Regions from separate parts of the Bradyrhizobium erythrophlei genome, predicted to be linked through region 1. Evidence: riboswitches for the same ligand, from Rfam matches in the RefSeq annotation. Region 1 holds a riboswitch; the other holds the start of a gene.
The links. A riboswitch is a leader RNA that binds a small molecule or an ion and turns the genes downstream of it on or off. The one in region 1 is predicted to bind cobalamin.
Positions count from the first base shown of each region.

Region 2: it holds a riboswitch for cobalamin, as region 1 does, so the genes downstream of both, BUA38_RS11140 (TonB-dependent receptor plug domain-containing protein) here and metE (5-methyltetrahydropteroyltriglutamate--homocysteine S-methyltransferase) in region 1, are expected to answer to the same signal.

Region 1 is NZ_LT670849.1:6,739,548-6,746,701, forward strand. Features, by position in the region: gene BUA38_RS32425 (ribonucleoside-diphosphate reductase subunit alpha) at 1-1,371, opposite strand, end outside; cobalamin riboswitch at 1,493-1,713, opposite strand; cobalamin riboswitch at 1,836-2,037, shown strand; gene metE (5-methyltetrahydropteroyltriglutamate--homocysteine S-methyltransferase) at 2,144-4,477, shown strand; gene BUA38_RS32440 (aromatic ring-hydroxylating oxygenase subunit alpha) at 4,736-5,803, shown strand; gene BUA38_RS32445 (GntR family transcriptional regulator) at 5,813-6,547, opposite strand; gene BUA38_RS32450 (ABC transporter permease) at 6,544-7,154, opposite strand, start outside.
Region 2 is NZ_LT670849.1:2,367,648-2,374,801, reverse strand. Features, by position in the region: gene BUA38_RS11145 (cobalamin-binding protein) at 1-248, shown strand, start outside; gene BUA38_RS11140 (TonB-dependent receptor plug domain-containing protein) at 279-2,384, opposite strand; cobalamin riboswitch at 2,497-2,696, opposite strand; gene BUA38_RS11135 (MBL fold metallo-hydrolase) at 2,776-3,816, opposite strand; gene soxB (thiosulfohydrolase SoxB) at 3,900-5,639, opposite strand; gene BUA38_RS11125 (hypothetical protein) at 5,694-6,017, opposite strand; gene soxA (sulfur oxidation c-type cytochrome SoxA) at 6,014-6,850, opposite strand; gene soxZ (thiosulfate oxidation carrier complex protein SoxZ) at 7,048-7,154, opposite strand, start outside.

The sequences.
Region 1 (7,154 bases):
CCAGGTCTCGAGATAGGCGCAGACCGCGCCCTTGCGCTTGCCGCCCTGGTTGACAGCGATCGCGGTATCGTTGGCGACCTTGAGGAACGGAATGATGCCCTGGCTTTCGCCGTTGGTGCCCTTGATGTGGGCCCCTAACCCGCGCACCGGCGTCCAGTCGTTGCCGAGACCGCCGGAATATTTCGCAAGCAGGGCATTGTCCTTGATGGATTTGAAGATGCCGTCGAGCTCGTCCGAAACAGTGGTAAGGAAGCACGATGAAAGCTGCGGGCGCAGCGTGCCGGCGTTGAACAGCGTTGGCGTCGAGGCCATGAAGTCGAACGACGACAGCAAGCCGTAGAATTCGATCGCTTTCGCTTCGCGATCGATCTCCCGCAAGGCCAGCCCCATGGCGACGCGCATGAAGAACGCTTGCGGCAACTCGATGCGCTTGCCGCGGACATGCAGGAAATAGCGATCGTACAGCGTTTGCAGGCCGAGGAACTGGAATTTCAGATCGCGCTCCGGCTTCAGCGCCGCGGCGATCCGGCCGAGGTCGAAGCGGGCCAGTTCGGGATCGAGCAGTTCGGCGGCGATACCGGTCCTCACATATTCCGGAAAATAGTCGGCATAGCGCGTGGCCATGTCGGCCTGCGAGGCACTGGTCGATGTCTTGTGCACATAGGACAGAACTTCGCCGCGAAGCTTGTCGAGGAGCAGACGTGCGCTGACGTAAGCGTAGTTCGGCTCCTGCTCGACCAGCGTTCGCGCGGCCATGATCGAGGCTAGCGCCAATTCATCCTGGCTGATGCCGTCATAGAGATTGCGCTGAGTCTCGGTCAGGACCGGGGCAGGGGACACGCCGTCGAGACCGGCGCAAGCCTCGGTGACGATGAGTTCGAGCCGCTTGCTGTCGAGCCTGACGCGCGATCCGTCGGTCAAGGTGACGTGAATAGCCGACTGCGGGGCTTCGGATGCTTGTGCGATAGTTTCTTCCGCGCGTTTGCGGGCGCGGTCTTCGCGATAGAGCACGTAGGCGCGGGCGACCTTTTGGTTCTCGCTCCGCATCAGCGCGAGTTCGACCTGGTCCTGCACATCCTCGATGTGGAACGTGCGGCCCTCACCGGCGCGGCGCATCAATGCGGTGACGACGTCCGCCGTCAGCTGCTCGACGGTCTCATGAACGCGTCGCGAGGCACCTGCGGTGTTTCCTTCGACCGCAAGAAACGCCTTAGTCATGGCGACCGCGATCTTTCCCGAATCGAACGGCGTCACCTTGCCGTTGCGGCGGATGATCTGCATGGCGGGCTCGCTGGGAACGGCAGCGAGCGATTCCGGACGCAAGTGGATGATAGGAGCGGAAGCATTTTCCGCGTGCAGGTCTAAAGACATCAGATGGCCCCGAAGTTCGCGTGTTGGTTTTTGACGGGGCAACAAGGGGCGCTGCAGAATTGCCCGGCAGCGATGAGCCGGACAGCGCATGCAAGCGACCGCCGGACACCCCGTCCGTGGACGTTTTTTTGCTGTCGCGGCAGGTCTCCTGACTTGCAGGTCGCTGTTGTTCCCTTGGCCTTCCCGATGCGAAACCGCATCAGTGGCGTACGGATTGGGAACAACTCACTGCTTACAGTTGCGGGGGCAGTGCCGGATTTTCGCGCCCCAAACGCGATTCACCGGCTTCCCTCTTAGCCACCAGATATTGCGATCTGATGGACCGTGACACCCATATGTGGGGATATTCGTGGCGGAGTGTCAATGATTCCTTGGAGCGCGGCAACGGTTCATTGTGGAAGGTTGTGAATTGCGAGAGCGCCCCTGTCTGCGAAGGCCCCGTTGACGAAGGTATCCACTTGCAGATATTCGGCTTCTGTTTGGGTTCTCCGGGTCCTGCTTGATCCGGAGCTAAGAGGGAAGCCGGTGCAATGCCGACGCTGCCCCCGCAACTGTAAGCGGCGAGCCGCTGTCCAACTAGCGTCACTGAAGCCATGCGGCTTCGGGAAGGCCGGACAGTAGCGACGACCCGCGAGCCAGGAGACCTGCCCCGACAACATTGTTCGTCCACGGGCGGGGTGTCCCGGTGGTGCGCCAAGCAGATGTCGCATCACGCGACGTCCTCTGCACGCATCCGCCATGGCATTTGCCCCCAGATCAAGGGGTTGAAGCTATGTCTCTTCTCAAACTTCCTGTTGCTACGCTTGGTACGCCGCGCATCGGCCCGCGACGTGAACTGAAATTCGCGCTTGAAAGCTACTGGGCCGGAAAATCCACCGAAGCGCAGTTGCTCGAAGCCGCCGCCGGTTTACGCGCGGCCAATTGGGCGCGGCAGAAATCGCTTGGCGTGACGGTTATTCCCTCCAACGATTTCTCACTCTACGACCACGTGCTCGATACCAGCGCGATGGTCGGCGCCATTCCTGACATCTACGGCTGGAAGGGTGGCCCGGTTGCGCTCACGACCTACTTCGCGATGTCGCGCGGAGCGCAGAACCAAGACCATGGCGCGGATTGCGGTCACGCCCATCACGGGCATGGCGCGGCCGCGCAGGAGATGACCAAGTGGTTTGACACCAACTACCACTACATGGTGCCTGAATTTCACGACGGTCAGACCTTCACGCTCTCCTCGCGCAAGCCGATCGAAGAATATGAAGAAGCGAAGAGTCTCGGCTATCAGACGCGCCCGGTGCTGGTCGGTCCCGTGACGTTTCTGAAACTCGGCAAGAGCGCCAACGCCGGATTCGATCCGCTCTCGCTGCTGGACCGGCTGTTGCCGGTCTATATCGAGGTCCTTCGGGAGCTCGCCAGCCGCGGCGCCGAATGGGTTCAGCTCGACGAACCATGTCTGGTGCTCGACCTCGACGAAACAGCGCGTAGCGCGCTGCGCCGGGCTTACGGACGGTTCGCACTCGAAATGCCTGGTATCAAGATCATGCTCGCGAGCTATTTCGGGGCGATCGGCGATAATCTTGAAACCGCGTTGGCGCTTCCCGTTGCAGGCCTTCACGTCGACCTCGTCCGCGCTCCCGAACAGCTGGATCAGATAGCGTCCCGTGTGCGAAAGGATCTCGTGCTGTCGCTCGGCGTCGTCGACGGGCGCAATGTCTGGCGTTCCAATCTTCCTGCGTTGCTCGAACGGCTCGAGCCTGCCGTTGCGAGGCTAGGCAAGGATCGCGTTCAGCTCGCGCCCTCGTGCTCGATGCTGCATGTACCGATCGACCTCGATCTCGAGATCGATCTCGATTCCGAAGTGAAGGGCTGGCTGGCGTTTTCGGTCCAGAAGATGAAAGAGCTCGCCACGCTCGGCCAGGCACTGGGCGGCGACCGAGCCGGTGCGTCGGAGGTGCTCGCAGCGTCCGAACAGGCGGCGGCAAGCCGCAAGGCATCGCCGAAAATCCATCATGCGAACGTCGCCCGGCAAATGTCGGCCATCAATGAATCGATGCGTCGCCGCAGAAGCGGGTTCGCCCATCGCGCCAGGGTTCAGCGCGAGCGTTTTGCGCTTCCCAAATTCCCGACCACCACGATCGGGTCGTTTCCGCAAACCGCAGATGTTCGTGCCGCCCGCGCCGCCCATACCAGGGGGACATTAAGCGATGCGCAATATCGAACATTCCTGAAAGGGGAAACCGCACGTGCCGTGCGATGGCAGGAGGAGATCGGGCTTGATGTACTGGTTCACGGCGAATTCGAGCGTAACGACATGGTGCAATATTTCGGCGAGCAACTGTCCGGCTTCGCCTTCACCAGACATGGCTGGGTGCAATCCTATGGATCGCGCTATGTCCGTCCGCCGATCCTGTTCGGCGACGTCTCCCGGCCCAAACCGATGACGGTCGAGTGGTGGCGCTATGCCCAGTCGTTGACCAAAAAGCCGATGAAGGCGATGCTGACGGGACCCGTGACCATTCTCAACTGGTCGTTCGTCCGCGACGACATTCCACGGAGCGAGGCGTGTCGTCAGATCGCGTTGGCGATCCGGGATGAGGTGATGGATCTCGAAAGCGCCGGCGCCACCATGATTCAGATCGACGAAGCTGCGCTCCGGGAAGGGTTGCCGTTGCGCAAATCCGAATGGAAAGCGTATCTTGACTGGGCGGTGGACAGCTTCCGCGTTTCGTCGTCGGGGGTCGCCGACGAAACACAAATCCATACCCACATGTGCTATTCCGAATTCAACGACATCATCGATGCCATTGCGACGATGGACGCGGATGTTATTTCCATTGAGACATCCCGGTCGAAAATGGAACTGCTGGAAGCCTTCAAGAACTACAAATACCCCAACGAGATCGGGCCGGGAATCTACGACATTCATTCGCCGCGCGTACCCGAGACCGCGGAGATGAAAAATCTGATTTCCCTGGCACGGAAGCAACTTTCGGATTCGCAGCTCTGGATCAACCCTGATTGCGGGCTGAAGACGCGGCGCTGGGAGGAGGTGCGGCCCGCGCTGGTGAATATGGTGGCCGCCGCGCGAGAATTGCGGGCGGCACCCTGACATGAGATAGTCATCATCGCAGCTCAGTGTCGCCAGCAGGTATGCCGATGCGCTTTTGGATCAAATGCACCCGGTTTGACACGGGCGAAGCCTATCACGTGAACATTTCCCTCGTTGGCGGAATGCGGCGTGATGGGGCGAAGACGATCCTCGAGTTCGTCGGAAGCAATACGCAAACTATCGATGTCAGCGAAACCCCCGAGGAGATCCTTACGATCCACCTCGGGGCAACGGGGAGTTGAAGCCGTGGATATGGAGTTGGATTCCGCCGAAGCAGCCGAAACGAATATCAGCAGCGCACCAGTGGATTTGCGCCGGGTCGGCGCGCACCCGGATCACTGGTATCCGGTGGCTTGGTCGCATGAGGTCAAAAAAGGGCAAGTCGTCGCGTCTTCTTTTGCCGGCGAGCCGATCGCGATCGTGCGTCCACAACAGGGCGACGTCTATGCGCTGGAAGATCGATGCGCCCATCGCCAGGTGCCCTTGTCCAAGGGGAGCGTGAAAGATTGCAGGGTGCATTGCTGCTATCACGGCTGGAGCTATGACGCCTCGGGAAAGTGCGATGTTCCCTATATCGGCAAGGGTAAACAGCCCAACGGCGTGCGGGTATATCCGTCTGCCGAATGCGATGGCATCATCTTCATATGGCCAGGCAGCTTGCCGGCCGCGCCGCCGCCCGCAAGCCTCGGCGCCGCCGGTGACAAGGCCTACAAGACGCGAAGCTTCGGCCGGATCGTCAATTGCCATTATACGTTCATGCATGAAAACCTGATGGATATGAACCATCAGTTTCTGCACATTCGAACGACCGGAAAGGTCACGCCGCGCTATCTCGGCAGGCGGGCGGGCGAGGGCTGGATGGAGCTCGACTATACGTTCGCGCGGCCGGACTCGAAGCAACCGCTCGGCGAATCCCTGATCACCGGAGGTTTCCGGTCTGACGCGTCCAAGCCGCGCGACCTCATGACCATCCGCACCGAATATCCGCACCAGACGCTACGTTTCTTTGCTGGGGGTGGCGACGTACCGGCCCTGTACGTATGGCTTGGCTACACGCCGGTAGACGTCGAACAGCGGAAAAACAGGTCGTTCATTCACCTTTCGGTTCGCCGGCCAAAAATCCCAGGGGTGCTGGACCTGGCATGGCCCGTCTTGACCTGGTTCACCAATCGCGTGTTCGAGGAAGATCGGATAATCGTCGAGCTGGAGCAGGCCGCCTATGATGCGCAGGGCGCCGACTGGAATCAGGAAGTGTTTCCGCCGATCAGGGAGCTGCGTGACCTGCTTTCCAGGAATGGCCGCGTGATGGCCGCACGGCAGGCCTGACCGTGTCATTCAGGTGAGTTCAGCCAAAAGCTTCTGATCGCCATAAAGCTGCAGAAAGTGCAGCAGGTCGGAAAGACCGTCGCCGAGCAGCGTGACGTGCGAGCGCATGACTTGGCTTGCTTGCGTGGCGTCGCCGCGGAAGATCGCCTGCATGATCTGCTCGTGCTCGGGGATCGAGGATTCCATCCGGCCGGGCTGGAAGGTGATGGTCCTGCGATACGGCGAAATCTTTACCGTCAGCCGGCGCAATTCGTCGCGCAGAACGCGGTTGTGGCTGGCCGCAGCGATCATTTCATGAAATTCGAGGTTGGCCTCGTAGAAGCCATCGACGTCCCGAACGCCTGCGGCGGCCGCGCAGGCCTGATGCGCCGCCTCGAGGCTGTCCCGCTGGTTCGGCCGGATACGGCGAGCGGCTTGTGCTGAAGCAAGAGCCTCCATCTCGGCTGCGACGCTGAAGGCATCGAGAAGGTCGGCGAGCGATAGCTGCGCGACCTGCAACCCCTGACGCCCGCGCGAGACCACAAGCCCGCTCGCAGCCAGCCGCTGCAACGCTTCGCGCACGGGCGTGCGTGAAACGCCGAAATGATCGGCCAGTTGTCGCTCGTCGAGCCGATCGCCGGGCTTGCGCTGGCCTTTGAGTATCTCAAGCTCGAGGCGATGAACCACGCTCGCCGACAGCGACTCCGGCTCGCCGGACATTTCGGCTGCTTCAGCGGGAAGAGAAACGTCCGAGATTGCTTTCATGGGTTTTCTGCCGAGTAAAACCGGTTGGCGACGGATTCAGCGAGCGCCACCAGACCGTAAAGCAACAGGCCGCAGATGCAGAGCACCACGATCGCCGCCATCGATATCTCTGTGTCGGCGCGCGCGGTTGCGAAAATGATCAAGTAGCCGAGACCAGCCTGGGCGGTGATGAATTCACCGATGATGACGCCGATGATCGCGAGCGTGACGGCGATCTTCATGCCGCTGAAGATGTAGGGCAGCGCAGCCGGAAAGCGTACGCTAGAAAAAATCTGCCACTCGTTGGCGGTGAGCGCACGGCAGAGCCGGAGCATGCTCTTGTCCACACTGGCGAAGCCGGCTGCTGTCGATATCACGACAGGAAAGAATGCGATGAACACCGCGAAGGCGATGCGCGACTGCGAGCCGATGCCGAGCCAGATGATGAAGAGCGGCGCGAGTGCAATCTTCGGGATCAACTGGAAGAAGACGAGATTGGGATAGAGCGCCTCGCGCGCCACTTCCGAATAGGTGATGATGATCGCGAGCCCAATGCCGAGCAACGTGGCGATCGCAAATCCCGCTGCCGATTCCAGTGTCGTCGGAACGGCATGCATCAACAGAATAT
Region 2 (7,154 bases), 3.2 Mb from region 1:
TGATCGTCATGCCGTGCGGCTTCGATCTGGAAAAGACGTTCAAGGAGGCGCAACGGCTGACGGCCTATCCCGGCTGGGACGATCTTCCGGCGGTGCGCAACGGATGTGTTTATGCGGTGGACGCGAATTCCTATTTCGCACGTCCAGGACCGCGTGTCATCGAAGGCACGGAGCTGTTGGCGCACCTCCTTCACCCCGAACTGTTCGAATGGAGAGGGCCAGCGAACGCGTTCCGGCGTCTGGTCTGACCCTCTTCTCGCGCGACTGTCTGGGCGTGGTTATTTCACGCCATAGCTTGCAAAGCGGATGCCGGCGAACACGCCGAGACCCGGCGCCAGGAATCCGGTCGGGTTCTGGTAGTGAACGTTGGCGACGTTATCGATCCGGCCGAACACCTTGAGTTGGTCGTTGAGCGCGTAGTCGGCGCGCAAGTTGACGATGGTGTAGCCCGGGGCAGTGACCGGCACGCCTGTATTGCGGTCGATATCGGACCAATCGCTCACGTGAAGGACTGTGGCCGACAACGTGAGTGGGTCGATCGGATTCCAGAGCGCGGTGACGCTGAACTTTTCCTTTGGTCGGCGGAGCAGCTGCAAACCGGTATCGGTGTCGACCGTTCGCGTGAACGTGTAGTCCGAGCGAACCTTCACACGATCAATCACATTGAAGGTTACGAAGTTCTCGGTGCCTTCGGTGATCGCGTGCCCAATATTGACATTCTGGCCGAGGAAGCTGCCGGGTATGGGCTCGAAAAAGATCAGGTCCGTGATGTCGTTCTTGAAATAGGTCGATCCAAACCGGATGCGATCGTTGAACAGAGGCTGCTCGAAGCCGATGTCAGCGCCGCGGCTTTGCTCGGGCTTCAGGTTTGGATTGGGAATGGAAAACCCGGGAAAAAACTCGAAAAGTTCACTGAGCGTCGGCGCCTTGAAGCCGGTGCCGTAGCTCGCCTTGATGGTGGTTTCGGTGACGGGCAGGATCACGGACGGGGCGATCCGGTAGGTCATATGCTGGCCGAAGTTGTCGTTGTCGTCCTCGCGAATATTGGCGGTTAGAAAGAAACGCTTGGCGAGATTCGATTGCCATTCGACAAAGGCGGCGCTGTTGCCGGTCTTTGCCGAAAGGTCTGACGTGTCGAGATTCGAATTCTCCCGTTCGGCGCCAACGATGAGATTCTGGCCGGTCGCAACCTCGGTCACGCTGTGCCAATCGTATTTCAGCCGGTTGCCCGTCGTGATCGCGGTCGGGTCGAAACCCTCCGTGATGTCGGCATGCCAGTAGTTCGTGTAATTGACGCCGAAGTAATTCTTGATGCGGCCATCCAGTAACGACCACACAGCCTCTTCGCGTCCGAAAAATTCGTGAATGGTCTGTTGGCTTTGTTTTGCGTCCGGAAAAAAGACGCTGAAGTCTGCGTTCGGGGTGTTGTTTCCGGTGAAAAGGAGTGTCGACTCGCTGTAGCGCAACACCGAGTTCCATGTCAGCGAATCGCTCAAGTTGACGCCGGTCTTGGTCGAGTACGTCATGTTGTCGTAGTTGTTGCCATTTGCCTGTTGTCCGGGCGGTAACAACTGCAACGGCGTCACGGGGACATCGCTGGCATGGACGTGCGAGACGCTGGCGGCATAGTTGTAATTGTCTTGCGATCCGCTGACGCCAACACTCTGATTGAACGTGCCGAACGATCCGGCCTCGTTCATCGCGGTCCAGCGCGCGGGCCCTTCGCCCTTCTGGGTAACGATCGAAATGACGCCGCCGATCGCGTCCGAGCCGTAAAGTCCGCTTTGCGGGCCGCGCAGCACCTCGATCTGGGCCATGTCGGCGGTCAGAAGGTGAGCGAAATCGAACGTACCGGTGCTGGCGTCGCTGACGTCGATGCCGTCGATCAGCACCTTGGTGTGGTTCGAATTGGTGCCGCGGATGAAGACGGAAGTTTGCCCACCCAGCCCGCCACTCTGCACCACATTCAAACCCGGCACGGTATTCAGAGCGTCGGGCACGGTGCGGTATTGCTGGGTCGCGATGTCCTGCGCGGTGATGACCGTTACTGAGTTCGCGACCTGGTTGATCGGCGTCACGATGCCGGTCGGGCTGACGACGTTTGTTGTCGAAGTCGCAACGCCCGGCTGTGGTGCGGCCGGCTGTTCAGGCGGCTTTGGCGCCGTTGGCTTGGCTGCAACCTGACGTCGGCTCGGCTTGGGCTTCGCCGGAGGCTGAACCGTCTCGGCCCGCTTGGGCGGAGAGACCTGGACCGGCGGCAAAAGATCCGGCGACGCCGATTGCTGGGCGTGCGCGGCGGAGAGCGCAAAAGGAGATAATGGGATCAGCACCGTGGAGGCGAGCCAAAGGGCGCGCCGGGTACGGGCTTTGGTGATGGAAGGCATAGTTAGACCTCGGTATGACGTCAGTGGCACGTCACAGCGAACGAAGTCTCACCACGCTGTTTCCCCCAGCCCAGTGAAGCTAATGCCTGTACTCCCCGACCGGCATCCTCGCGTGTGACCACGATTGACGGCAGGTCTCCTGGCTCGCGGGTCGTTACCTTCCGTCGCCTTCCCGGGACCGAGATTCCCAGTGGCATTTGACGGAAGATTCATCGCTTACAGTTGCGGGGGCAGCCGCGGCATTGGAGATTTTTCTCCGCACCGCATTCCCTCTTGATCCTCGTAAGAGGAACCGTCCCGGCTATCTAGGAGGGCGCTTGGCGGCGAGTCAATGCCGTCGCGGGTGGTCGGGCGAACTAGCGCGGCGGGTGCGGTATTTTTATCCGAGATTCTAGCCCGTCGCGACTGGTCCGCCGGCCTTTTTCCAGGCGTCGATGCCACCGGCGATGTGGGCCGCATTGGCGAGGCCCGCCTCCTTCGCAGCGTTGACCGCCATCGCCGAGCGCTCGCCATAGGCGCAGAAGAACACGACGCGGCGGCCGGTCGCGGTCGCGACTTCGCGCAGCATGCCGCCGGGCTTGAGGCTGTCGTCGATGCCGGGATAGGGCGCGTGCAGCGCGCCGGGCAGAGTGCCGTGCTTGGCGCGCTCGCTGGTCTCGCGCAGGTCGACCAGCAGAATATCGGGCCGTCCGAGGCTCTGGATCGCCTCGATGGCCGAAAATGAAAGTCCTTGCTTGGCTAGGTCGTCCTGATGCAATCCGACCCGGATGTTGGCGGGTACGGCGACATCCATCATTTTCGGATTGGGCAGCTTCAGATTGTTCATCAGCTCGACATATTCGTCGACCGAACGCACCTGGAGCCGCGGATTGTAGCGCTTCTCCTCGCCGATGGTGGAGACGGTGTCGCCTTTGTAATCGTGGGCGGGAAACACCAGCGTTTCCTCGGGAAGTTTCAGCAGCCGGTTGAAAATCGACTCGTATTGCGCCCGCGCGCTGCCGTTCTGGAAGTCGGTGCGGCCGGTGCCGCGGATCAGTAGCGTATCGCCGGTGAAGACACGATCGCCCATCAAATAGCTGTATGAATCGTCGGTGTGGCCCGGCGTGTACATCACATCCAGCGCGAGGCCTTCGATCGTAACCCTGTCGCCATCCGACACCCGCATCGACACGACGTCGGCCTTGGTCTCTTCGCCCATGATGGTGATGCAATGGGTGCGGTCGCGTAATTCGCCAAGGCCGGTCACATGGTCGGCGTGCAGGTGGGTATCGACGGCCTTGACCAGCTTGAGGTCGAGTTCGCGCAGCAATTGGCAATAGCGATCGACCCGCTCCAGCACGGGATCGAGGATCATGGCTTCGCCGCCGACGCGGCTTGCCAGCAAGTAGCTGTAAGTGCCGGATACGCTGTCGAACAACTGACGAAAGATCATGGTGGTGAAATCCGTGAACCGATTCCCGATCGTATCATGACATGGCTTGAGGCACAGCTCAGTGCCATGCGGCGAAATGCTGTCTACTCTGCAATGCCGGGATTGCCGGTCACGCCCCGCAGCGCAACATTGCCGGCGAGCGGGTTAAATGGCTTGCCGGCCCCGAGCTGTTTGGCAACAACCTCCCACACAGGTAGCCCCTGCTGGGCGTTGATCGCGGCCCAGCCGGCGACCTTGTAACGCTTGCTGGGTTCGATCGCCCGGCCATTGTCGAGTTTCAAATCGGAAATCCGGCGCCCGACTTTTTCCGATGGCGTGCAGGTATAGCTGAGGCCGCCGACGCGGACCATGTCGCCGCCCTGCTGATAATAGGGGTCGGGATTGAACAGATTGTCGCAGACGTCTTCGAGCGTGTTCTTGATGTCGCTGCCGGTCAGCCGCGAAACGTAGGTTTCCGGATAGGTGATCGCCGTTTCTGCCAGCACGTCTTCCATCGTCAAAGGCTGGTTCGGCAGGAACGTCGCGCCCCAGCGGAAGCCCGGCGACAGCGAGATTTCGGCATCAAATTCGCGGCGAAGCGCAGCGCAGATCAGTTGATCGACGGTGCCCGTGAAATTGTCGCGGCGATAGAGCAAGCGGGTTGCGGTCGTGATTTTATCGCTCCACGCCGCGACACGGGGGCTGTGCACTTTATCGATCAGCGCGGCCATTTCGGCATCAGGCTTCAGCAATTCCGAAAATACCGGAAACAGCCGGTAGCGTGCGTCCTGCACCCGGCCCTTGGCGAGATCGAGGTCGAGTACGCCCAGAAACTTGCCGTTCGCGCCGGCATTGGTGACCAACGTCTTGCCGCTCGCGTTGGTCACGGCGATCGGCCGCGGGATGGCGTCATGCGTGTGGCCGCCGAGGATGACGTCGAGGCCGCGCACGCGGCTCGCCAGTTTCAGATCGACGTCCATGCCGTTGTGCGACAGCAACAGCACCACGTCGGCCTTGTCGTTGGAGCGCAGGCCGTCGACAAGTGTTTGCAATTCCTGTTCGCGAATGCCGAAAGTCCAGTCCGGCGTCAGGCGTTTCGGATGCGCGATCGGAACGTAGGGAAATGCCTGGCCGATCACCGCAACGCGATAATCGCCGACTTGCTTGATCATTGCCGGCTTGAACACGCGGCCGGAAGCCGGATCGAAGGCCTTGGCGCCATTGAAGGCGGCTTCTTCGGTCAGGAAGACGTTCTGGGCCAGAAACTCGCCCTTGAAGCGTTCGAGGTTGCCGCGCAGCGTTTCCTCGCCATAGGTGAATTCCCAATGCCCGGTCATCGCCTCAACGCCGAGCAGATTGCAGGCCTCCACCATGTCGGCGCCGCGCAGTGCGTTGGCGAGCCCCGTGCCTTGCCAGGCGTCGCCACCGTCAAGCAGCATCGAATTCTGCGCGCCGGCCTCGTTGCGAAACCGGTCGACCAGGGTCTTCAGATGCGCAAAACCGCCGAGCCGGCCGAAGCGCGCCGCCGACTTCTCGAACTCCAGCGAGGTGAACGCGTAGGCATCGGCACTCTCGGGCTTGATGCCGAAGTGGTCGAGAAAAGCACGGCCGACGAGATGCGGCGGCTGGCCCGCCATCGCGCCAAGGCCGAGATTGACGCTCGGTTCGCGAAAGTAACCGGGCAACAGCTGCGCATGCGTGTCGGTGATGTGCAGAATGCGGGCGTTGCCGAACCGCTCGAGATCATAGACGCCGGGCTCGGCGCTGCGCGCGAGGCGCGGCAAGCTGCCGGAAAGCGCGGCGGCGCCTGTGAGTTTGAGAATATCCCGGCGGCGGAGGGTCATGGTGGGCGTCGCGCTATCCTTACTAGTGGTCTGACTCTAACATTCGCATCCCCACTAGCGGATTTCGAGATTCTTCCAGGCTTCTTTTTCGCTCGTCGCCTGGAAAATCGATGCTTTTGCCAATGCCTCGGCCTCCCTGGCGGCCGCGACCGCACGATCGAAGTCGCTTCTCTCGGCGGCTTTCCTGGCATCAGCGAGAGCGGCTTCGGTTGCGAGCCACTGGTTGCGCAGGCGGCCGGCCTCTTTCTCGGCGGCGTCGGCCGCGGCGTAGGCTTGCTTGAAATCGGCCTCGGTGCCGGCTGCAAGTGCCGCGCTGCCAATGCAGACCGCGGCGAGCAGCCCAAATGATCCAAGCGAGATTTTCCACGAGTCCGTCATGGCCGCGCACCCGGCCCGGAAATCGGCAAGCCGTTGCTGACGTAAGACAGGAAATATTCGAGGTCGCGATATTCCTCGCTCTGCGCTTCAAGCGGCACACCGCGCACCTGGCTGTTGCAGGAGATGAAACGCCGGCTTGTCGTGCCCATGCCGCCCCATTCAGAACGATAGATCGGCATTGCGTTGAGGATTCCAAGCGCCGGCGCAAGCACTTCTGCTCGCAGCCGCTCGCCGGGATTTTGCACATGGCAGGTCGCGCAGGAGAAATTCAGCTGCCCGCGCCGTGTGTAGAAATAGCGCTTGCCGTTCTCATAGGCCTCAAGCGCACGGGGATCGTCGGGAATCCTGATGTCGAACGGCTTGCCGCGGGAGGTGAAGGCCATATAGGCGGTGAGGGCTGCCATGTCCTCGCCGGTGTAGGAGATCGCTTTCTCGCCATTGGCCTCGCGGCACTGGTTCAGCGCCAGTTCAAGCGTGATCACCTTGCGGCTTTTTGCGTCGAACTGCGGATAGTTCTGCCGGATGCCGATGCCCTGGTCGGGAAAGCAATCGGCATAATGTTTGCCGTTCGCGAAAGGTTTGGCGAACAGTTCCTTGCCCGCTTCGAGAGAAAATTCGTACGGTGGAAACTGCTCCTTCTCTTCCCATTGTCGCCGCATGTCCTCGTTCAGGGCGTAGGGACCATTGGAGAAATCATCCGGCTTCACGTTCGGGAATTTGCGAAAGAAGTAGTCGCGGAAAGCGCGTGCCTCGGCGGCCGGGTCCGTGCTGTCGGCGACAGCCGCCGCGTCAGCAAGCAGGAGAGCCGCAAGCGAAATCAGAAGCAATCTCACGTCCGTCTCCTAGCGGTCCGATTCTAACATTCGCATCCCTTCTCAGCGGCCACTTTTGCGAATGTTAGAATCAAAAGGACCACTAGCAAAATATGGGTTTCTAGTGGAGTTTAGGATTTGACATTCGCTTTACGAATTTGCGGCTTGGCCAGCAGCGAATGCCAAATCCACTCCACTAGCCCGGCCAACACGCGACATTACTGGATCTTGAAGGTCGCGGTGTCGGTCTCGCCCTTGTTGTCGATCCAGTTCACCTTCAACTCGTCGCCCTTGGCCGCGCCCTTGAAGGCGAATTTGACATATG